Regions from separate parts of the Streptomyces sp. NPDC050423 genome, predicted to be linked through region 2. Evidence: riboswitches for the same ligand, from Rfam matches in the RefSeq annotation. Region 2 holds a riboswitch; the other holds the start of a gene.

What was found. A riboswitch is a leader RNA that binds a small molecule or an ion and turns the genes downstream of it on or off. The one in region 2 is predicted to bind cyclic di-AMP.
Region 1: it holds a riboswitch for cyclic di-AMP, as region 2 does, so the genes downstream of both, AB0I52_RS13660 (transglycosylase family protein) here and AB0I52_RS15130 (M23 family metallopeptidase) in region 2, are expected to answer to the same signal.

The regions. Positions count from the first base shown of each region.
Region 1 covers NZ_JBFAJY010000015.1:2,975-13,924, reverse strand. The annotation lists gene AB0I52_RS13685 (SurA N-terminal domain-containing protein) at 1-389, shown strand, start outside; gene AB0I52_RS13680 (nucleoside triphosphate pyrophosphohydrolase) at 421-1,407, shown strand; gene AB0I52_RS13675 (cytochrome P450) at 1,382-2,662, opposite strand; partial or broken gene AB0I52_RS13670 (cytochrome P450) at 3,741-4,221, shown strand; gene AB0I52_RS13665 (transglycosylase family protein) at 4,327-5,307, shown strand; cyclic di-AMP (ydaO/yuaA leader) riboswitch at 5,620-5,791, shown strand; gene AB0I52_RS13660 (transglycosylase family protein) at 5,796-6,542, shown strand; gene eno (phosphopyruvate hydratase) at 6,817-8,103, shown strand; gene AB0I52_RS13650 (septum formation initiator family protein) at 8,221-8,691, shown strand; gene AB0I52_RS13645 (DUF501 domain-containing protein) at 8,756-9,295, shown strand; gene AB0I52_RS13640 (Ppx/GppA phosphatase family protein) at 9,345-10,286, shown strand; gene AB0I52_RS13635 (NAD(P)/FAD-dependent oxidoreductase) at 10,785-10,950, shown strand, end outside.
Region 2 covers NZ_JBFAJY010000017.1:28,601-39,550, forward strand. The annotation lists gene AB0I52_RS15105 (nucleotide pyrophosphatase/phosphodiesterase family protein) at 1-329, opposite strand, end outside; gene AB0I52_RS15110 (DUF5998 family protein) at 329-925, opposite strand; gene AB0I52_RS15115 (GNAT family N-acetyltransferase) at 1,017-3,926, opposite strand; gene AB0I52_RS15120 (HPr family phosphocarrier protein) at 4,099-4,380, shown strand; gene AB0I52_RS15125 (GntR family transcriptional regulator) at 4,560-5,267, opposite strand; gene AB0I52_RS15130 (M23 family metallopeptidase) at 5,443-6,279, opposite strand; cyclic di-AMP (ydaO/yuaA leader) riboswitch at 6,293-6,459, opposite strand; gene AB0I52_RS15135 (pitrilysin family protein) at 6,671-8,053, opposite strand; gene AB0I52_RS15140 (pitrilysin family protein) at 8,080-9,456, opposite strand; gene AB0I52_RS15145 (DNA topoisomerase IV subunit A) at 9,702-10,950, shown strand, end outside.

The DNA.
Region 1 (10,950 bases), on a different contig from region 2:
GGGCCTCGGCGGACGCCGGGGTCACCGTCAGCCGCGCCGAGATCCAGCAGATGCGCCAGTCGGCCGTCGCCCAGTACAAGGGCGAGAAGGGGCTGCGGGCCGCGGTGCTCCAGGAGCGCTGGATCTCCCCCGGCCAGATCGACTCCTTCCTGCGCGAGCAGATCCAGCTGACCAAGCTCTCCCAGGCACTCGGCGCCGACCCGTCGACCCCCGCCGGCACGAAGGTCCTCGGCGACGCGCTGACGAAGGCGTCCAAGGCGCTGAAGGTCGACGTCAACCCGCGCTACGGCACCTGGAACAACAAGCAGATCCAGCTCGCGGACTACAAGGCCCCCTGGATCAACCAGGTCACCAGGCCCGCCCAGGCGCCCGCGGAGGCCGGGGCGTAGCAGCGGCCGGGCGGCCGGGTAGATTCGCAGCGTGAACGCTGAAGACCCCGGCCGTATCGTCCTGCTCACCGCCAGCCACCGGGTCGCGCCGGGACTGCTGTCCTGGCCCGCCTGGCAGACGCTGCACGCCGCCGACCGGGTGCTGTGCGCCGAGCCGGACCAGCCGCAGCTGCCGTATCTGCGCGAGGCGGGCATCACGGTCGAGCCGGCCGTCCCCGACGCACAGGAGCTCGTCGGCGCCTGCGCCGGCGGCCGGACCGTGGTGGTGCTCAGCGGCGGCGAGGGGAACCAGCCGCTGACCGACGGGCTGGCGAGGCTGGCGGGCTCGGGGCGGGTGCGGATGCCGAACCTGGAGCTGCTGCCCGGCTCGTACGACCTGCCGGGTGCCCGGCTGCTGGATCTGGTCCAGGTCATGGACCGGATCAGGATCGAGTGCCCCTGGACCTCGCGCAAGACCCACGAGGGCCTCGCCAAGTACGCCATCGAGGAGGCGTACGAACTCGTCGAGGCCATCGAGGACGGCAACCGCGAGGAGCTGCGCGAGGAGCTCGGCGACGTACTGCTCCAGGTCGTCTTCCACGCGCGCATCGCCGAGGAGGACGAGACGGAGCCGTTCTCGGTGGACGACGTCGCCGCCACGCTCGTCGAGAAGCTGATCCACCGCCATCCGCACGTCTTCGGCGACGAGACCGCCGAGACCCCGGAGGACGTCCACGCGCACTGGCTGCGGACCAAGGCGATCGAGAAGCAGCGCGAGTCGGTCACCGACGGGGTGCCGCTCGGCCAGCCCGCCCTGGCACTCGCGGCGAAGCTGGCCGGCCGGGCCCGTACCGCCGGACTCGACGTCCCGCTGCCGCAGCCGCACGGCGAGAACGAGGGCCAGGCCGACGGCATCGGCTACCGGCTCCTGGAGCTGGCCGTGCGCGCGCAGGAGGACGGCATCGACCCGGAGGCCGCCCTGCGGGCCGCGGGCCGCGCCTACCGGGACGCCATCAGGGCGGCGGAGGGCAACGGCTGACGTCCGGGCCGGCGGACACGGTCGTGGGGGTGAACTCCACCGGGAGTGTCCGCAGACCACGCATGATGAGTCCGCCCCTCCACCGCAGGTCGACGGGGTCCACAGCCAGCCGGAGGTCCGGCAGACGGCGGAACAGGGTCTCCAGTGCGGTGCTGCCCTCCAAGCGTGCGAGGGGAGCGCCCAGGCAGTAGTGGATGCCGTGCCCGTACCCCAGGTGCTGGTTGTCCCGGCGGGACAGATCCAGCGTGTCCGGCTCCGCGAAACGGGCCGGATCACGGTCAGCCGCTGCGAGGACCACGAGCACTGGATCACCCTCGCGGATCCGCTGTCCTCCGATTTCGAGCGCTTCCGTGGCGTAGCGCCAGGTGGCCAGCTCCACCGGGCCGTCGAAACGCAACAGCTCCTCGACGGCGCTGTCCAGGAGGTGCCTGTCGCCTCGCTGGACCGCGCTCTGGAAAATGGCACGCTGCGGGGGGTTACGGAAGAACGCGTGGGCGCTGTTGCCGATCAGGTTGATGGTGGTCTCGAAACCCGCAAAGAGGATCACGAAACACATCGCCGCGGCTTCGTTCTCGGTGAGGTGCTCGCCGTGGTCGCTGGCCCGGATCAGGCCGGAGATCAGGTCGTCGCCGGGGTTCTGCCGCTTTCTGTGGATCAGCTCGGCAAGGTAGGCGCGGATCTTCTTCACGGACCGGGCGACCCCGCCGCGCGGCCCGCCGCCGTGCCGGATCATCATGCCCGCCCAGTCCCGGAAGTCGTCCTGGTCCTCCTCGGGTACGCCGAGCAGATCACAAATGGCGTAGATGGGGAGCGGGAAGGCGAAGGCGTGGATCAGGTCGGCCTCCCCCTTCTCCGCGAAATCGTCGATGAGCCGATCAGCCAGCTCCTGCACGCGGGGTCCGAAAGCGGCGATCGTCCGGGGCGTGAACGCTTTGGAGACCAGTCGGCGAAGTCGTGTGTGGTCGGGCGGATCGATGTTCAGCAGATGCGTCATGAGGTTGGCGCTGCGCTCGCCTGGGATGCCGGTTTTGCTCTTTCCCTGGGCGTCCTTCGCGTGGTGCGCGGGGTTCTTCGAAAGGCGGCCGTCGGCGAGGGCCTGCCGGGCGTCTGCGTATCGGGTGACGAGCCACGCCTCGACACCGCTGGGCAATATCGTCTGGTGTACCGGACTGTGCTCCCTCAGCCAGGCGTAGGCGGGGTACGGGTCGGTTGCGAACTCCCAGGTGAAGAGTTCTGGCGGCGGGGTGTGGTTCACGTGACGACGGTATCGGGCGTCCGCGGTTCGGCCTGCGCCGTCGCGTTTCTCGCCGGCCGTCGGTATCGGGCCCCATCGGCGGATGCGGCAGCAACACGGACGGCAGGAAGCCGAGGCGTAACCCGGACCATTGAGCGGCCCTCGGCCGGCCTGGGCCCGGCCCCGGGCGCCTCGTCCTGTCCGCAACACTCAGACGAGTAACAGGGAAGACTCCTGTGGGCTGCTTCCCAAAAAACGGCACCGGCCCCAAAGCGCTCGGTAGAGCGCAATGAGGCCGGAACCTTCCCGGCGGTGCGTCAACACCCCGGGGACGGAACAGTCTCGGAGGACTGATCATGTCCAGTGTGCGAGAAGACGGCAGCCCCGTCCACGGCGACCAGGTCAAGATCGGCGTCCCGCCCATCCTGTCCGAGGAGCGTGCCGAGCTCCTCACCAAGAAGGGGGGAGTCCTGCGGAGAGCCGTACTCCAACGCGGCAGAGATCGAAGGCGTCGTCCGGACCGAGCTGGCCGAACTCGTGAAAGACGAATCCCAACTCCTGGTGAGGGCGTCCGAGTGGGTCAGCAGCCGGCCGGGGGACAGGGAGAAGTACGAGAAGCGTGTCACCGACTTCGCCGGGAAAATCGCGAAGCAGGAGGACCTCATCCACCGGCAGGTCCCCGCGTACATGAAGGCCGGCGTCGACCCCCTCGTACTCAAGGCGGGGTTGAAGGAGATGCAGCAGGAGCCGGCCGAGTACCGCAAGCAGCTGGGCTTCGCCGAAGAGTGGTTGCAGGCGTACGCGGAGCACGAGCGTCAGGCCCGCAACCTCGTCGGCATCGCGCACAACGCCGGCCAGCCCCTCGACAGCATGACGCTGTTGGAGCGCAAGGAAATCTTCGACATCCGGGAAGTCGAAGAATCACTTCACTTCGAAGTACGACATCCGCGCGCAGTTCTCCGGCATGCTCCACAGGCTCCGGCAGGGGCTGTCATGGGCCGGCATGCCCCTTGCCTGGGGCCCGATCAATCCCATGTGGGAACGCCGGCTCTTCTGGTGGAAGCGAGGCTCCCAAGGACAAGGGGACGCCGTGACCTCCCAGCGGCTCCAGCGGTCCCTGGCGGCGGGGGAGACCGAGCTGCTCGCCACCGGCGTCGAGGAACTGCTGCGTCACGACGGCCCGGTGGAGCTGGCGACCTGGCGGTTCGCCAACGGGGCGCTGACGATCGGCGGGCAGCGGGTCGCCGAGGGGGACCCCGTCCTCGTGGTCCCTCGCGGCCGCCGACCGGGACCCCGGACGCTTCGGTGCTCCGGACACGCTGGACCTCGCACGGCGTGACAATCAGCACCTCGGCTACGGGCACGGCATCCATTACCGCCTGGGAGCACCGCTCGCCAGGCTGGAGGGACAGGCCGCGCTCGCCACGCTGCTGAAACGCCTTCCGGACCTGCGGCTTGCGGTGGAACCTGGCGATTTGTGCCGGCGTGGCGGGCTCATCATGCGCGGACTGCGCGCGCTTCCGGTGGAGTTCACCCCCGGGCCCACTTCCAGGGAAGGTGACACGCTGTCAACTCTGTGACTTTTACGTGATCTCTGCTGCATCGACTTGTGACACACGTTCGAGTCCCGCTAGGTTCACCGTTCGACTCACCCGTCACTCGTCAGTCACACGGAAGGCATTCCCATGGGCTCCGCGAACGGCAGACACCGTCGCCCTCGGCAGGCACCCGCGATCATCGTCGCCGCAGGCGTGACCGGCTCGGCCATTGCCATCCCGCTGCTCGGCGCGGCCGGCGCGCACGCCGCCGACGCCTCGACCTGGGACCGGGTGGCGGAGTGCGAGAGCGGCGGCATGTGGAGTGCCGACCTCAGCAACGGCTACTACGGCGGCCTGCAGTTCTCGCAGGAGGTCTGGAAGTCGTACGGCGGCGAGTCCTACGCCCCGCGCGCGGACCTCGCCAGCCGCTCGCAGCAGATCGCCGTGGCGGAGAAGGTCCTGGACGCCCAGGGGCCGAAGGCGTGGCCCAGCTGCGCGGTCATCTCCGGCCTCGCCGTCGACGGGTCCCTGCCCGGCGTCGACCCGGGCAGCACGCGGTCCGCCGACCCGGCCGAGAGCGCGGACCCGGCCGAGAGTGCGGACCCGTCCGCGAGTGCCGCCCCGTCAAAGAGCGCCGGCCCCTCGGACGACGCGTCCAAGGGCGCGACGAAGGCCCCGTCGGACGACGCCACGGCCGACACCGCCGACAAGGACCGTACGCCGGACGCCTCGGCCTCCCCGTCCGCCACGCCCTCGGCATCCGGCTCCTCCGGCGCGACCGCCCCCTCGGGCACCCCGGACGCCTCGGACGCCCCGGACGGGTCCTCCTCGGACGGGGAAGCGGGCGGCAGGCACCGCGGCGCGCCCGCCCCGGAGGGAGCGGGCAGTGACCGGGACTCGGGGCGGCACGCCTCGCGGGGCGAAGGCGACGCACGCGACAAGGGCGCACCGGCTGCTGACGGTACGTACACCGTCCGGCCGGGCGACAACCTCTGGGCGATTGCTGACGCACAGAAGCTGCCCGGCGGCTGGCCCGAGCTGTACGAGGCCAACAAGGCGACGGTCGGTTCCGACCCGGACCTCATCCTTCCCGGCCAGAGCCTCGATCTCGGCGTGCAGGCCGGATGAGGGCGGCCGCGGAAGCGGTCTGATCAACAGCCGAAAACGCCTCAAATCCGGGGCGCTTAAGAGGCCTATGTCCCACTTTTGACTAAGTGAGACATGGGTCTCTTCGCGTGAACTGGCGCGTCTTGTTCGGGAGCTCCCCCCGCAGCCCTTCCGACCTGCGCAAACATGTGTTTTTCAGATGCAATTATGGACCGCTTATCCGGTATGTCCTTCTTTGAATGTGGGGGTTGCGTGTGTTTACGGTCGGAACCGCTCGCACCGCGGGCCCCGTCGATCGTCACGCCGAATCCTGCCGTCGGTCGAAGGGAACAGACGCGTAAAGCGCCGTAGGCAGGAGCGGGGGACCCAGGTAAGTGCCGGGCCCGATCGTCGCAAGACGCATCAGGACCGGCTTGGGGTTAAGTCGTGCGCTAGGACGTGCGACCGGGCAACTCACTTGGCCCGAACCCGACAGCTCACCTCGTAGGCGTCGGTGAGGAGAAGTCTCGATGCTGCTGAACAGCAAGGGCAACAAGCACCGCCGCCCGTCCAAGGCCGTCCGTTTCGCCACGCTCGCCGGTGTGACGGGTGCCGCCATCGCCGTGCCCCTGATGGGTGCCACCGGCGCCTCCGCGGCCTCCGTCTCCACGTGGGACGCGGTCGCCCAGTGCGAGTCCGGCGGCAACTGGTCCATCAACACCGGCAACGGCTACTACGGCGGTCTGCAGTTCTCGCAGTCCAGCTGGGCCGCCGCCGGCGGTACGCAGTACGCGGCCCGCGCCGACCTGGCCAGCAAGTCCCAGCAGATCGCTGTGGCCGAGAAGCTCCTCGACATGCAGGGACCGGGCGCCTGGGCCTGCGCCGGCGCCGGCAACCTGAGCAACGACGGTGTCGACCCGGGCGTCGACACCGGCTCCACCGCCCCCAAGACCGAGACCGCTCCGAAGCAGGAGTCGGCTCCGGCCCAGCAGGCCGAGCCGAAGAAGGCCGAGCGCACCGAGGCCCCCGCCACCAACCGCTCGGACCGCTCGACCGCCCCCGAGGCCGGGCAGAAGAAGACCGTCACCACCCCGACCGGCGAGAAGGTCAAGAAGGGCGACGGCGAGTACAAGGTCGTCACCGGCGACTCGCTGAGCCAGATCGCGGCCGACCACGACGTCAAGGGCGGCTGGGAGAAGCTGTTCGAGCTGAACAAGGACATCGTCAAGGACGCCGACATGATCTTCCCGGGTCAGCAGCTCCACCTGGTGAAGTAGTTCGGCACTCTCCTCGCTGAGCGCCCCGGCCCGGCCGCACCTCCCCCCGTGCGGCCGGGCCGGGGCTCACCGCTTTCCGCGTCGATTGTTCAACTGTTGTAGTTACTGGCCAGTAAATTTCTGGCCGTTTGCCCTGCTGTGCCTGCTCTTGGGTCCTTTTTCGTCCCAGGGGACGGGCGGACGGCCGACTGAGACGGCCGGGCCGGTTAGGCTCTTGTCGCAAGGCCAAAGTGACCCTGCACAACCAGCGTCATATCCCAGAAGGAGATGCCTCGTGCCGTCCATCGACGTCGTCGTAGCCCGGGAAATCCTCGACTCCCGGGGCAACCCCACGGTCGAGGTCGAGGTTGGCCTCGACGACGGCAGCACGGGTCGTGCTGCTGTTCCGTCCGGAGCCTCCACCGGTGCGTTCGAGGCCATTGAGCTTCGCGACGGTGACCCCAACCGCTACCACGGGAAGGGCGTCGAGAAGGCGGTCCTCGCCGTGATCGAGCAGATCGGCCCGGAGCTCGTCGGCTACGACGCGACCGAGCAGCGGCTGATCGACCAGGCCATGTTCGACCTGGACGCCACCGAGAACAAGGGCTCGCTCGGCGCCAACGCCATCCTCGGCGTCTCGCTCGCCGTCGCCCACGCCGCGTCCGAGGCCTCGGACCTGCCGCTGTTCCGCTACCTCGGTGGCCCGAACGCGCACCTGCTGCCCGTCCCGATGATGAACATCCTCAACGGTGGGTCGCACGCCGACTCCAACGTGGACATCCAGGAGTTCATGATCGCCCCGATCGGCGCGGAGTCCTTCTCCGAGGCCCTGCGCTGGGGCGCCGAGGTCTACCACACGCTGAAGAAGGTCCTGAAGACCAAGGGCCTGTCCACCGGTCTCGGTGACGAGGGCGGCTTCGCGCCGAACCTGGAGTCCAACCGCGCCGCGCTCGACCTCATCGTCGAGGCCATCAAGGAAGCCGGCTACGCCCCGGGCAAGGACATCGCGCTCGCGCTCGACGTCGCCGCGTCCGAGTTCTACAAGGACGGCAAGTACGAGTTCGAGGGCAAGTCCCGCTCGGCCGCCGAGATGACCGAGTACTACGAGGAGCTCGTCGACGCGTACCCGCTGGTCTCCATCGAGGACCCGCTGTACGAGGACGACTGGGCCGGCTGGAAGGTCATCACCGACAAGATCGGCGCCAAGGTGCAGATCGTCGGCGACGACCTCTTCGTCACCAACCCGGAGCGCCTGGCCCGCGGCATCGAGGAGGGCTCCGCCAACGCCCTGCTCGTCAAGGTCAACCAGATCGGCTCGCTGACCGAGACCCTGGACGCCGTCGAGCTGGCCCAGCGCAACGGCTTCAAGTGCATGATGTCGCACCGTTCCGGCGAGACCGAGGACGTCACCATCGCCGACCTCGCGGTCGCCGTGAACTGCGGCCAGATCAAGACCGGCGCCCCGGCCCGCTCGGACCGTGTCGCCAAGTACAACCAGCTGCTGCGCATCGAGGAGATCCTCGACGACGCCGCGGTGTACGCGGGCCGCTCGGCGTTCCCGCGGTTCCGCTCCGCGAACTGACGAACACGGCAAGGGCTGACAAGCTCGACCGGGACCGACGCCCCGGCCTCCGTCCGTCCCCGCACTCGGTCCCGTACCGTGTGCGGGGACGGACGTGCGTAATGGGGAGGCGGAGACATGGCCGCGAAGGACCGGGACCGGTTCTCCACCGCGACCCGGCTGAGGCTGCTCGGTGAGCAGACCGCAGCCCGCGTCTACAGGTCCCAGAACCGCCGTCAGGCGCACCGCTCCCGGCTCACCGGCCGGGCGGCCTTCCTGGCCCTGATCGTCTGCTCCCTGGTCGTCGCCCTCGCGTACCCGATGCGTCAGTACGTGTCGCAGCGCGACGAGATCGCCGACCAGGAGCGGCTCGCACAGGAGGCCGAGGCACGCACCGAGGAGCTGCGCGACGAGAAGTCGCGTCTCCAGGACGACGCCTACGTCAAGCGGCTGGCCCGCGAGCACCTGCATTACCTTCTTCCGGGAGAGACCGGCTACACGGTGGTCGACCCCGACGCGGTCAAGGAGCGCAACGGAAAGCCGGGCGAGTCCGGCCGGCCGTGGCACTCCAACCTGTGGGACGGCGTCGACAGCGCCGACCGCGGCTGACCCGTACTCCCTCGTTCATCTGCGCGACCGCAGTTCAAGCAGCCCGATCAGAACCTAGGCAGGCATGGAAACGCCCCCTCCTCAGACCGAGTCCACCGCGCCCACCGACGCGGACATCGCCGCGTTCCAGCAGCAGCTGGGGCGCCCGCCGCGCGGGCTGCGGGCCATCGCGCACCGCTGTCCGTGCGGAAACCCGGACGTGGTCGAGACGCAGCCCCGGCTGGAGGACGGCACGCCGTTCCCGACGACGTACTACCTGACGTGCCCGCGTGCGGCGTCCGCGATCGGCACGCTGGAGGCGAACGGGGTCATGCGGGAGATGACCGAGCGCCTCGGTACGGACCCCGAGCTGGCGGCCGCCTACCGGGCGGCGCACGAGGACTACCTCGCGCGGCGTGACGCCATCGAGGTGCTGGAGGGCTTCCCGAGCGCGGGCGGAATGCCGGACCGGGTGAAGTGCCTGCACGTGCTCGTGGGGCACTCGCTGGCCGCGGGTCCTGGGGTGAACCCGCTGGGGGACGAGGCGATCGCGATGCTGCCGCAGTGGTGGCGCAAGGGGCCGTGCGTGTCGCCCTGCGGCGCGCCGGGCGGGGACGAGAGCTGAGGTTCCCCCCCGGACCCCCGCTCCTCAATCGCCGGAGAGGCTTGAAGACATGACGCGCGTGGCCGCCATCGACTGCGGTACCAACTCGATCCGTCTGCTGGTGGCGGATGCCGACCCCGTCACCGGGGAGTTCGCCGAGCTCGACCGGCGGATGGAGATCGTCCGGCTCGGGCAGGGCGTCGACCGGACCGGACGGCTCGCCCCCGAAGCGCTGGAGCGGACGTTCGCCGCCTGCCGGCAGTACGCGGCGGTGATCAAGGAGCACGGCGCCGAGAAGGTCCGCTTCGTCGCCACGTCCGCCTCCCGGGACGCGGAGAACAGGGACGAGTTCGTCCGCGGGGTGCTGGACATCCTGGGCGTGGAGCCCGAGGTGATCACCGGTGACCAGGAGGCGGAGTTCTCCTTCGACGGGGCCACCAAGGAGCTCACCGGCCGCGACGACCTCGCGAAGCCGTATCTCGTCGTGGACATCGGCGGCGGCTCCACCGAGTTCGTCCTCGGGGACGACCGGGTGCGGGCCGCCCGGTCCGTGGACATCGGCTGCGTCCGGATGACGGAGCGCCATCTCTCGCGGGACGGCGCGGTCGTCGACCCGCCCACGCCGGACGCGGCCGACGCGATCCGCGCGGACGTCGCCGCCGCCCTGGACCTGGCCGGGCAGAGCGTCCCGCTCACCGGGGCGGGCACGCTCGTGGGGCTCGCCGGCACGGTCACCACCGTGGCCGCGATCGCGCTGGGCCTGGAGGAGTACGACTCCGCGGCGATCCACCACTCCCGGCTCTCCCTGGAGCAGGTCCGGGCGATCGCCGGGCGGCTCCTGTCGTCGACCCACGCCGAGCGTGCCGCGATCGGTGCGATGCATCCGGGACGGGTCGACGTGATCGCCTCCGGCGCGCTGATCCTGCTGGCCGTCATGGAGCGGACCGGGGCCCATGAGGTCGTGGTCAGCGAGCACGACATCCTCGACGGGATCGGCTGGTCCATCGCGTAGTGCGCCCCCTCGGGGGCCGGGGCGGCACAGCGCCCTTCTGGGGCCCCCGCGCGGGGCTCCCGGGGCCCCGTGCCGGGAGGTGCGGGAACGTCGCTCATACGCATTCCTGCCTGCACCTTTGAGTCGCTGAGGGCCGCCCGGGGGACCCGGTCCGGGGCACGTCGCGACGAACTTCGTGAACTTCTTCACAAGGAATTGCGCCCCTGGGGGCGGACTTCTCCTCCGGACGGGCGTCCGGGAGGGTGTGCGGGGTCACAAGCGGCCGGAACGGGGCGGTTCCGGGGGTGTTGCGGGAGTGTGAACCGAGGGGGTGGTCCACCTGGCCCGGCGGCTCAAGGGCCAGCTCACAGGGGGTGAACAACGTTCGCCACGGTGTCGTGGTTCCCTTCCGGGAGCATGACCTGGGTCACGTGGGCGGCGAAGTGTAGCAGAGGGTGGGGCATACCTTGTGAAGGGGCTCACGAGGTATCCCCCCGGGTGGGGTGGATACTCGATGGCATGAGCACCACGGAGCGTCCCAGGATCCTCGTAGTAGGCGGTGGGTACGTAGGCCTGTACGCAGCTCGGCGCATTCTGAAGAAGATGCGCTACGGAGAGGCGACCGTCACGGTCGTCGACCCCCGTTCGTACATGACCTACCAGCCCTTCCTCCCCGAAGCTGCTG
Region 2 (10,950 bases):
CCGACCGAGGCCAGGGAGGTCGCGGTGGTGGCCGGGAAGCCCGCGGATATCGGGCGGCCCGTGCCGCCGCGCGAGGTGGGCAGCAGGGAGTGCAGGAAGGGGGCCTCGTCGGGGTGGGCCCGGATCTGCTCCCAGCCGAGTCCGTCGATCAGGAAGACGCAGTTCCGGTCGGCGGGCGTCAGCTCGGCGATCGCCGCCGTGAAACCGGGCACGCCCTGTCCGGCGACGAGCGTGGGCAGCAGATCGGCCAGCGAGCCGCTGCCGTACTCGGGCACCGGGGCGGTGTCGACGGGCAGCAGGACGGGGTCCTGCCAGGCCGGCTGGACCATCAGCGGCCGGCCGCCGCGGTCGCGGCCGTGGCCTCGGAGAGCGCCTGGGCGAAAGCGAGGGTCTGGCGCACGGTGTCGGGGCCGTCGCCGGCCTCGCTGACCCGCAGGCTCAGGTCGTCGGCGGTGGAGCTGCCGGTGTAGCCGTGGTCGGCCTCGCAGTTGGGGTCGCCGCAGGCGGCGGGCTCCAGGTCGATCCGGGAGACCGCGCCCCAGCCGATGGTCAGGACGACCTCGCGGGGCAGCGTGCCGGGGACGTACTTCTCCGGGTTGGCCACGACGCGGCTGACCACGACCGAAGAGATCCGGTCGAGCTTGACCGACTCGGTGGAGGTGGTGGCGTAGGGCGTCGGGGAGCTGGTGTCGGCGTTCTGCTCGTCGGTGTGGCTGACGACGAAGCGGTTGTCCGTGAGCACCAGGACCGTGACGTGCCGGCGCACCTCGTTGGAGTCGAAGGTGGTCTCCTGGTGCACCAGGTACGAAGCGACCGGCTCACCGCCCACGGCGGCCTCCACCGCCTCGGCCACGAGGGCCGGGTAGTAGCCGCTGCGCTCGATCGCCGCGCGCAGCCCCTGGGTCGTCGTACCGGTCTTAGCCATACGCACCATCCTACGGGGGGCGGATGGCTGCCGGGGACGTCCTGCCCGCCCCGTACCGGACGTGGTCCGGGACGGCACGGCCCGGGGCGGTTCAGTAGTTGGAGAGGCGGCGGGGGCCGAGGTCGGTGCGGGCCGGCGGCGGCGACAGCCGGACGCTCGCTCCGAGGACGGTCAGCCCCTGGGTGGCGACCACGACCGGTTCCAGGGCGACGGAGACCACCTCGGGGTGGTCGTCGACCAGCAGGGAGACCCTGAGCAGCAGTTCTTCCAGCGCCGCGGTGTCCACGGGCGCCGAGCCGCGCCAGCCGAAGAGGACCGGGGCGGCCCGGATCGAGCGGATCAGCTCGGCGGCGTCCCGGTCGGTGGCCGGAACCAGCCGGTGGGCGGTGTCGCCGAGGAGCTCGGAGGGAGCACCGGCCAGGCCGAAGGAGAGGACGGCGCCCGCGGCCGGGTCGATCGTGGCCCGTACGACGGTGTCGACACCGCGCGGGGCCATGGCCTGCACGACGGGCCGGAGCTCGGCGGGCTTGCCGAGGAGGTCGGTCAGTTCGCCGTACGCGCGGCGCACCGCGGACTCGGTGGCGAGGTCCAGCCGGACACCGCCGAGGTCGGCGCGGTGGCGCAGGTGGGGTGCGGTGGTCTTCAGCGCGACCGGGTAGCCGAGCCGCGCGGCGGCGGCGACGGCCGCCTCCGCGTCGGGGGCCGGGAGCGTCGGCAGGACGGTGATGCCGTAGCAGGCCAGCAGGTCGCGGGCCTCGTCGTGCGCCAGGGGCCTGCCGTGCGGATCGGGGTCCTCGCCGAGCAGCGCCTCGATGCGGGCGGCCGCGCCCGGCTCGTCGATGGTCTCGTCGAGGAACTCGGGGACCTTGCCGGGAACCGCGGCCTGGCGTCGCCACTGGGCGTACTTCACCGCTTCGGCGAGTGCCCGGACGGCCCGTTCGGCGGCGGGGTAGGCGGGGATCCGGCCGACGGCACGGGCGCCCTCGGAGGCGGTTGCCGCGGGCGCGGTGTCCGTTCCGCCGGGCGGCGGCGCCACCGGGGACGGTGTGACGGCGGGGCTGGCCGGGGGTGGTGTGGCGGGGGTGGCCGGGGGCCGTCCCGGCGCCGGCGCGGGGCGCTGCTGGGCCACCGTGCTGGTGGCGGCGGCCAGGGCCTCCGCGAGGCCGCCGATCTCCACATGGACGACGGCCACCGGCTTGGCCGGCCCGGCGGCGGAGGCCGTGTGCAGGGCAGCGGCCAGCACCTCGCCGTCGCCCTCCTCCGCCTCGCCGTCCTCGCCCACCCATGGGATCGCCGTCACGATCACCGCGTCGCAGCCCTCGTCGGCCAGCGCCTCGGCCAGCGCGTCCCGGAAGTCCTGCGGGGTGGCGGCGGTGGTGAGGTCGCGCGGCGGACGCGGGCGCAGCCCCTCGGCCAGACAGGCGTCGTACGTGAGCAGGCCGAGGGACTCGGAGTTGCCGAGGATCGCGACACGGCCGCCCGCCGGGAGCGGCTGGCCGGCGAGGAGCAGGCCCGCGTCGACCATCTCCGTCACCGTGTCGACACGGATCACGCCCGCCTGCCGCATCAGCGCGGAGACCGTGGCGTCCGGGATCCGGCTGACGGGTACGGCGTGGCCCGGCGGGGTGGAGCCGCTGTGCCGGGCGCCCTTCACCACGACGACCGGCTTCACGGCGGCGGTGCGCCGGGCGAGGCGGGTGAACTTGCGGGGGTTGCCGAGCGATTCGAGGTACAGCAGGGCGACATCGGTGTCCGGGTCCTCGTACCAGTACTGGAGGAAGTCGTTGCCGGAGATGTCGGCGCGGTTGCCGGCCGAGATGAAGGTGGAGAGGCCGGCGCCGCGCCGGTAGAGCCCGGAGAGCAGGGCGATGCCGATCGCGCCGGACTGGGTGAACAGGCCGATGCGCCCGGAGGCGGGCCGTTCCGGGGCCAGGGAGGCGTTCAGCCGGACCGCTTCGGAGTTGTTGATGATGCCGAAGGCGTTCGGGCCGATGATCCTCATGCCGTAAGAGCGGGCCTGGCGCACCAGTTCGCGCTGCCGTTCGCGGCCCTCGGCGCCCCACTCGGCGTATCCGGCGGAGAGGACCACCAGGCCCTGGACGCCGTGTTCCCCGCAGTCCGCGACGGCCTCCGGGACCCGCTCGGCCGGTACGGCGACGACGGCGAGGTCGACGGGTTCGCCGATCTCGCCGAGGGAGCGGTGGGCGGGCACTCCGTCGATGGTGTCCTGGCCGGCGGCGAGGGCGCTGTTCACGGCGTAGGTGCGGCCGGTGAAGCCCGCGCCCAGGAGGTTGCGCAGGACGGTGCGGCCGACCCCGCCGGGGGTGCGCCCCGCGCCGATGACGGCGACGGAGCCGGGTGCGAGCAGCCGCTGCACGGAGCGTGCCTCGGCACGCTGCTCCCGGGCGCGCTGGACGGCGAGCGACTCGGCGGTCGGTTCGAGGTCCAGGGTGAGGTGGACGGAGCCGTCCTCGAAGCTGCGCTGCTGGGTGTACCCGGCGTCCCGGAACACCTTGATCATCTTGTTGTTGGCGGGCAGCACCTCGGCGGCGAAGCGCCGGATGCCGCGCTCGCGGGCGACGGCCGCGATGTGTTCGAGCAGCGCGGAGGCGACGCCGCGGCCCTGGTGCGCGTCCTGGACGAGGAAGGCGACCTCCGCCTCGTCCGCCGGGGCCGACGCGGGCCTGCCCTGGGCGTCGATCCGGTCGTAGCGGACCGTGGCGATGAACTCGCCGCCCACCATGACGGCGAGTCCCACCCGGTCGACGTAGTCGTGATGGGTGAAGCGGTGGACGTCCTTGGCGGAGAGCCGGGGGTAGGGAGCGAAGAAACGGTAGTACTTCGACTCCGGGGACACCTGCTCGTAAAAGCTGACCAGTCGTTCGGCATCGTCCGTGGTGATCGGCCTGATCCGCGCGGTGCCGCCGTCGCGGAGCACCACGTCCGCCTCCCAGTGGTCGGGGTAGACGTGATGCGGACTCTGCTCCGGAGAGGGCTCCATGGGCAAAGCGTACGGCTCGGTCAGCGGTCGCGTGGGGGTCGGGGCCGGGGCAGTCTGAGGGTGGCCGGTCGACGGTACGAGCGGCCCGCGGACGTGTCGCGGGTCGGCTGGAGCATCACACACTGCATGAGAGACTGGTCTAGACAACCATTGATTCGTGAAGGGCAGAACCATGGCTGAGCGCCGCGTCAACGTCGGTTGGGCCGAGGGCCTGCACGCCCGCCCCGCATCCATCTTCGTCCGTGCGGCCACGGCCTCCGGGATACCCGTGACCATCGCCAAGGCCGACGGCAATCCGGTGAACGCCGCGTCCATGCTCGCGGTGCTCGGGCTCGGTGCCCAGGGCGGCGAGGAGATCGTTCTCGCTTCCGAGGCCGACAACGCCGAAGCTGCTCTGGACCGTCTGTCCAAGCTGGTCGCCGAGGGGCTCGACGAGCTTCCGGAGACCGTCTGACCCAGCGGTCACGACCGCCGAAATTCCTGCGAAAGAGCCGCGACACCCCCGACCGGGAGTCGCGGCTCTTTCGTGTGCGCGGGAATGACGAACCATGGAGAAAAACCCACGCGGAATAATTCAGGGCAGCAAGAAGAAGGCGCCACTGAATACCCTGTTCCTTGTATACGGCTTCATTGTTAATGCCGGCCGCTCGGGGTGTTTACGGCAGGTTGCGAAGTCCTCACCCGGCCGGCGCGGGGGACGGCGGCACCCGGCCGGCCGGCGCGGCGCAGCCGGTGGGCAGCGGTGGCCCGCTCGGCGTGCTGGGCGGCCAGCGCCCGAGCGCGTTCCGCGTCGCCGCGCGCCACGGCGTCCACGATGGCCCCGTGCTCGGCCCAGGAATCGGCCGGACGGGCCGGCTGGTCGACCGCGTACATCCAGGCGATCTTGTGCCGGAGCTGGGTGAGCAGCGCGATCAGGCCGGGGCTGCCGGAGGACTGGGCCAGCGTCTCGTGGAACCAGCCGCCCAGTGAGCGCAGATCCTCGCCCTCGCCCCGGCGGGCCCGCTCCTGACCCAGCCTGACCAGGCCGCGCAGCACCTTGAGGTGGGCGTCGGTGCGGCGCTGGGCGGCACGGGCCGCGCCGAGCGGCTCCAGCAGCATCCGGACCTCCAGGAGGTCGGCGGCCTCCTGCTCGTCGGGCTCGGCGACACAGGCCCCGGCGTGCCTGCGGGTGACCACGAAGCCCTCGGACTCCAGGGTGCGCAGCGCTTCGCGTACCGGGACGCGGGAAACCCCGTAACGGCGCGCGAGCACCTCCTCGGTGAGTCGGCTGCCGCGTTCGAAGACACCGGAGACGATGTCGTCACGGATTGCCGTGCATACCGAATGCGCCGGAATGCGCATGTCCGAACCTCCGCCTCAGTCCCCGCGGAACGCGGCCGATCGACGCCTGTCCTGTGACTCTATTGCAATGCGGTCGCATTTCCGATGCCGGGTGGAAATTCATGAATATCTTTTGGACACGACGAAGGCCCCGGCGGGCTGCCGGGGCCTTTCACCGAAGCGCTTCGCGCGTCGGTCAGACGGTGACGCCGTGGGCGCGCAGATAGGCGACCGGGTCCATGTCGGAGCCGTACGACGGCGTGGTCCGGGCCTCGAAGTGGAGGTGCGGTCCGGTGGAGTTGCCGGTGGAGCCGGAGAGGCCGATTCGCTGCCCCTGGCCGACGCTCTGGCCGACGGAGACGCCGATCGAGGAGAGGTGGCCGTACTGGGTGTAGGTGCCGTCCGTCATCCGGAGCACGATGTTGTTGCCGTACGCGCCGCCCCAGCCGGCCTCGACGACCGTGCCGGCGCCGACGGCGACGACGGAGCTGCCGGACGCGGCGTGGAAGTCGATGCCGGAGTGGCTGCCGGAGGACCACAGGGAGCCACTGGACTTGTAGCCGGTGCTCACGTAGGAACCTGCGACGGGGAGCTGGAAGGTGCCCAGCCGGGCGCGCTCGGCGGAGCGGGCGGCACGCGCCTCGCTCTCGCGGGCCGCCTCGGCCCTGGCGGCGGCCTTGGCCTTCGCGGCCGCCCTGGCCCTGGCGTCGGCCTTCTTCTTGGCGTCAGCCTTCTTCTCGGCCTCGGCCTTCGCCTTGGCTTCCGCCTTCGCCTTCGCGGCGGCATCGGCCTGGTGCTGCTGCGCGTCCGCCTGCGCGTCGATCCGGTCGGCCAGGTCGCCCTCGATGGCGATGGCCTGGGAGAGGCCTGTCTCGTCGGTGGCGGGGGTCTCGGCGTCCGCGGCGAGGGCCGGGGAGGCCAGGGAGCCGATGACGCCGGTGGTGGCCAGGGTCGCGATGCCGACGGCCTTCGCGCCGCAGCGCGTCAGACGGCTCGGGGCACGGTGCTTCCCCGTGGCACGGGTGAACGCCATGAAGTGGCTGGTCCTTTCCTTCCTTCTCGCCTACCGGGTTAGCTGACGGGTTCGGAGCAGGAAGGTCTCCTACGGATCCCCCGGCCTCACTGAGGCATGGGCACCCGATTCACCCCAGGGACTGCGTGGGTCCCCGGCTCCCCGGGCTCGCGCCTGACGGGGACTCGGCGATGACTGCCCGGTACGTCACGGATGCGGCATACGAGTGGCGGACAGCCGAGCCGACGCTAAGCGGGGGCACTTCCCCACACCAAACGGACAGGCGGATTTGTAGCACATCCCACAGGGCAGACAGGTAACCTCTCCCCTAAATCGGACAAAAGGGAAGGCCCTGGCGGAGGGTGATCTGCCAGGGCCTTCCTTTTGCCCCACTTTCAGGAGGATTGAGCGGTCAGCCGGTGACGACCGAGACCTCTCCGATGCCGAGGGCCCTGACGGGCTGCTCGATCTGTGCGGCGTCCCCGACGAGGACCGTGACCAGCCGGTCCCCCGGGAAGGCGTTGACCACGGCCGCCGTCGCCTCCACCGTGCCGGTGTCCGCGAGGCGCGCGTACAGGTGCGCCTGGTAGTCGTCCGGGAGGTGCTGCTCGACCTGGTCCGCGAGGGTGGCGGCGACGGAGGCCGCCGTCTCGAACTTCAGCGGTGCGACGCCCACGAGGTTCTGCACGGCCGTCTCGCGCTCCGCGTCCGTCAGACCCTCCGCGGCCAGGGTCCGCAGCACCTTCCACAGGTCCTCCAGCGCCGGACCGGTGGACTCCGTGTCCACCGAGCCGCTGATGGCGAGCATCGCTGCGCCCGTCGCCCCCGAGGCGGCGTCCCGGGCCGAGGAGCGCAGCACCTGGGCGAAGGCGCGCACGCCGTAGGTGTAGCCCTTCTCCTCGCGCAGCACCCGGTCCAGGCGGGAGGTCAGCGTGCCGCCCAGGCAGTACGTGCCGAGCACCTGGGCGGGCCAGACGCTGTCGTGCCGGTCGGCGCCGATCCGGCCGAGGAGCAGCTGCGTCTGCACCGCTCCGGGGCGGTCCACGATCACCACCCGGCCGGTGTCGTCGGCGGTGATCGGCGGGACGGGGCGGCGCTCCGCCGTGTTGCCCGACCAGTCGCCGACGGTGTCGGCGAGCAGGGCGTCCAGGTCGATGCCGGTGAGGTCACCGACGACCACGGCGGTCGCGGTGGACGGCCGGACGTGGGCGTCGTAGAAGGCGCGGACGGCCGCGGAGTCGATCCGCTCCACGGTCTTCTCGGTGCCCTGGCGCGGGCGCGACATGCGGGCCGTGGCCGGGAAGAGCTCCTTGGAGAGCTGCTTGGCAGCGCGCCGGGCGGGGTTCGCCTGCTCGTGCGGGATCTCGTCGAGCCGGTTGTTCACCAGCCGCTCGATCTCGCTGTCGGCGAAGGCCGGTGCCCGCAGGGCCTCCGCGACCAGACCGAGCGCCTTGGCCAGCCGGGAGGCGGGAACCTCCAGGGAGACCCGGACACCGGGGTGGTCGGCATGGGCGTCCAGAGTGGCGCCGCACCGCTCCAGCTCGGCGGCGAACTCCTCGGCGCTGTGCTTGTCGGTGCCCTCGGACAGGGCGCGCGACATGATCGTGGCCACCCCGTCCAGGCCCTCGGGCTCGGCGTCCAGCGGGGCTTCGAGGAAGATCTCGACGGCGACGACCTGCTGGCCGGGGCGGTGGCAGCGCAGCACCGTGAGGCCGTTGGGCAGGGCGCCGCGCTCGGGTGCGGGGAAGGCCCAGGGCCTGGCCGCTCCCGGGGCGGGCTGCGGGTGGTACTGCATCGAAACTCCAGTCGCGGCAGCGTCGGTCACTTGTCCGCTCCTTCGTGCGCGTCGGTGTCGTTGGCGGCGTCGGCTTCGGCCTCTTCGACGGGCTCCGCCGACTCGACCGGCTCGTAGACCAGCACCGCCCGGTTGTCCGGCCGCAGCTGGGCCCTGGCGGCCGCCCTGACCTCCTCGGCGGTGACGTCGAGCACCCGGTGCACGGCGCTCAGGGCGAGCTGCGGGTCACCGAACAGCACGGCGAACCGGCACAGTTCGTCGGCCCGGCCCGCGACCGTACCGAGCCGGTCCAGCCACTCGCGCTCCAACTGTGCCTGGGCGCGCTCCATCTCCTCGGGCGAGGGGCCCTCCTCGGCGAACCGGGCGAGCTCCTCGTCGACCGCGGACTCGATCTGCGCCACCTCGACGCCGCCGGACGTCTTGACGTCCAGCCAGCCGAGCGAGGGCGCACCGGCCAGCCGCAGCAGCCCGAATCCCGCCGCGACAGCCGTCCGGTCCCGGCGGACCAGGCGGTTGTGCAGCCGGGACGACTCCCCGCCGCCCAGCACGGTCAGCGCGAGATCCGCGGCGTCGCACTCGCGGGTGCCGTCCTGCGGCAGCCGGTAGGCGGCCATCAGCGCACGCGCCGGGACCTCCTCGCGGACCTCCTCGCGCAGCTCACCGCCGATGACCTCGGGCAGTGAGCCGTCCCGCGGCGGCTGCTTGCCGTCGTGCGACGGGATGGTGCCGAAGTACTTCTCGATCCAGGCGAGCGTCTGCCCGGGGTCGATGTCGCCGACGACCGAGAGCACCGCGTTGTTGGGCGCGTAGTACGTACGGAAGAAGGTCCGTGCGTCCTCGAGCGTCGCCGCGTCCAGGTCGGTCATCGAGCCGATCGGGGTGTGGTGGTACGGGTGGCCCTCCGGGTAGGCGAGGGCGGTCAGCTTCTCGAACGCGGTGCCGTACGGGACGTTGTCGTAGCGCTGGCGGCGCTCGTTCTTGACGACGTCCCGCTGATTCTCCATGGACTCCTCGTCGAGCGCGGCGAGCAGCGAGCCCATCCGGTCGGCCTCGAGCCACAGGGCCAGTTCCAGCTGATGCGTGGGCATCGTCTCGAAGTAGTTGGTCCGCTCGAAACTGGTGGTGCCGTTGAGGGAGCCGCCGGCGCCCTGCACCAGCTCGAAGTGTCCGTTCCCCTTGACCTGGCCCGAACCCTGGAACATCAGGTGCTCGAAGAGGTGAGCCAGACCGGTGCGTCCCTTGACCTCGTGGCGCGAGCCGACGTCGTACCAGAGGCACACCGCGGCGACCGGGGTCAGATGGTCCTCGGAGAGCACCACGCGCAGGCCGTTGGCCAGACGGTGCTCGGTCGCTGTCAAGCCGCCGGAGCCGGCCTGGGCTGTGGCCGTGTGACCCATGGGCATGTACGTCCCTTCGATCGCGATACTGGAGTGATGCGAGACCTGCCACTGTAAGCAAGCGCACCGACGCCTGGCGAAGTTCCCGTGCCGCGCAGGTCACCGGAAAGCGGGGTCCGGACCCCTCGGGACGGGTGGAGAACCCCCTTTGGGACGGGTCGAGGTCGGAGTTGTCAGTGCGGCGGTCCACAATGGTCCGCGTCAGAACCTGAGGTTGCCCGAACAGAATCCGTGAAGGAGTCGCAGCCGCGATGGCCCGCCGCAGCACGAAGACCCCGCCGCCGGACGACTTCGAGGAGAAGATCCTCGACATCGACGTCGTCGACGAAATGCAGGGCTCCTTCCTTGAGTACGCGTACTCGGTGATCTACTCACGGGCCCTGCCGGACGCCCGTGACGGCTTGAAGCCGGTGCACCGCCGCATCGTGTACCAGATGAACGAGATGGGCCTGCGCCAGGACCGCGGCTACGTGAAGTGCGCCCGCGTCGTCGGCGAGGTCATGGGTAAGCTGCACCCGCACGGGGACGCGTCGATCTACGACGCCCTGGTGCGGATGGCACAGCCGTTCTCCATGCGGCTCCCCCTCGTCGACGGACACGGAAACTTCGGCTCGCTCGGCAACGACGACCCGCCGGCCGCCATGCGGTACACCGAGTGCCGGATGGCCGACGCGACGTCGTTGATGACGGAGTCGATCGACGAGGACACCGTCGCTTTCCAGTCGAATTACGACGGCCAGGAGCAGGAGCCCGTCGTCCTCCCGGCCGCCTATCCGAACCTCCTGGTCAACGGCACGACCGGGATCGCCGTCGGCATGGCGACGAACATGCCGCCGCACAACCTGGGCGAGGTCATCGCCGCCGCCCGCCACCTGATCAAGCATCCGGGCGCGGACCTGGAGACCCTGATGCGGTTCGTCCCCGGTCCCGACCTGCCGACCGGTGGCCGGATCGTGGGCCTCGGCGGCATCAAGGACGCCTATGCGGGAGGCCGCGGCTCGTTCAAGATCCGCGCCACCGTCGCCGTGGAGAGCGTCACGGCACGCCGCAAGGGTCTGGTCGTCACCGAACTGCCCTTCAGCGTCGGTCCGGAGAAGGTGATCGCCAAGATCAAGGACCTGGTCTCGGCGAAGAAGCTCCAGGGCATCGCGGACGTCAAGGACCTCACCGACCGCTCGCACGGACTGCGCCTGGTCATCGAGGTCAAGAACGGCTTCGTGCCGGAGGCCGTCCTGGAACAGCTCTACAAGCTGACGCCGATGGAGGAGTCCTTCGGCATCAACAATGTGGCGCTGGTCGACGGACAGCCGCTCACCCTGGGCCTCAAGGAGCTCCTGGAGGTCTATCTCGACCACCGCTTCGAGGTGGTGCGCCGGCGCAGCGAGTTCCGCCGGACCAAGCGCCGCAACCGGCTGCACCTGGTCGAGGGCCTCCTCGTCGCGCTGATCGACATCGACGAGGTCATCCGGCTCATCCGGTCCAGCGACAACTCGGCGCAGG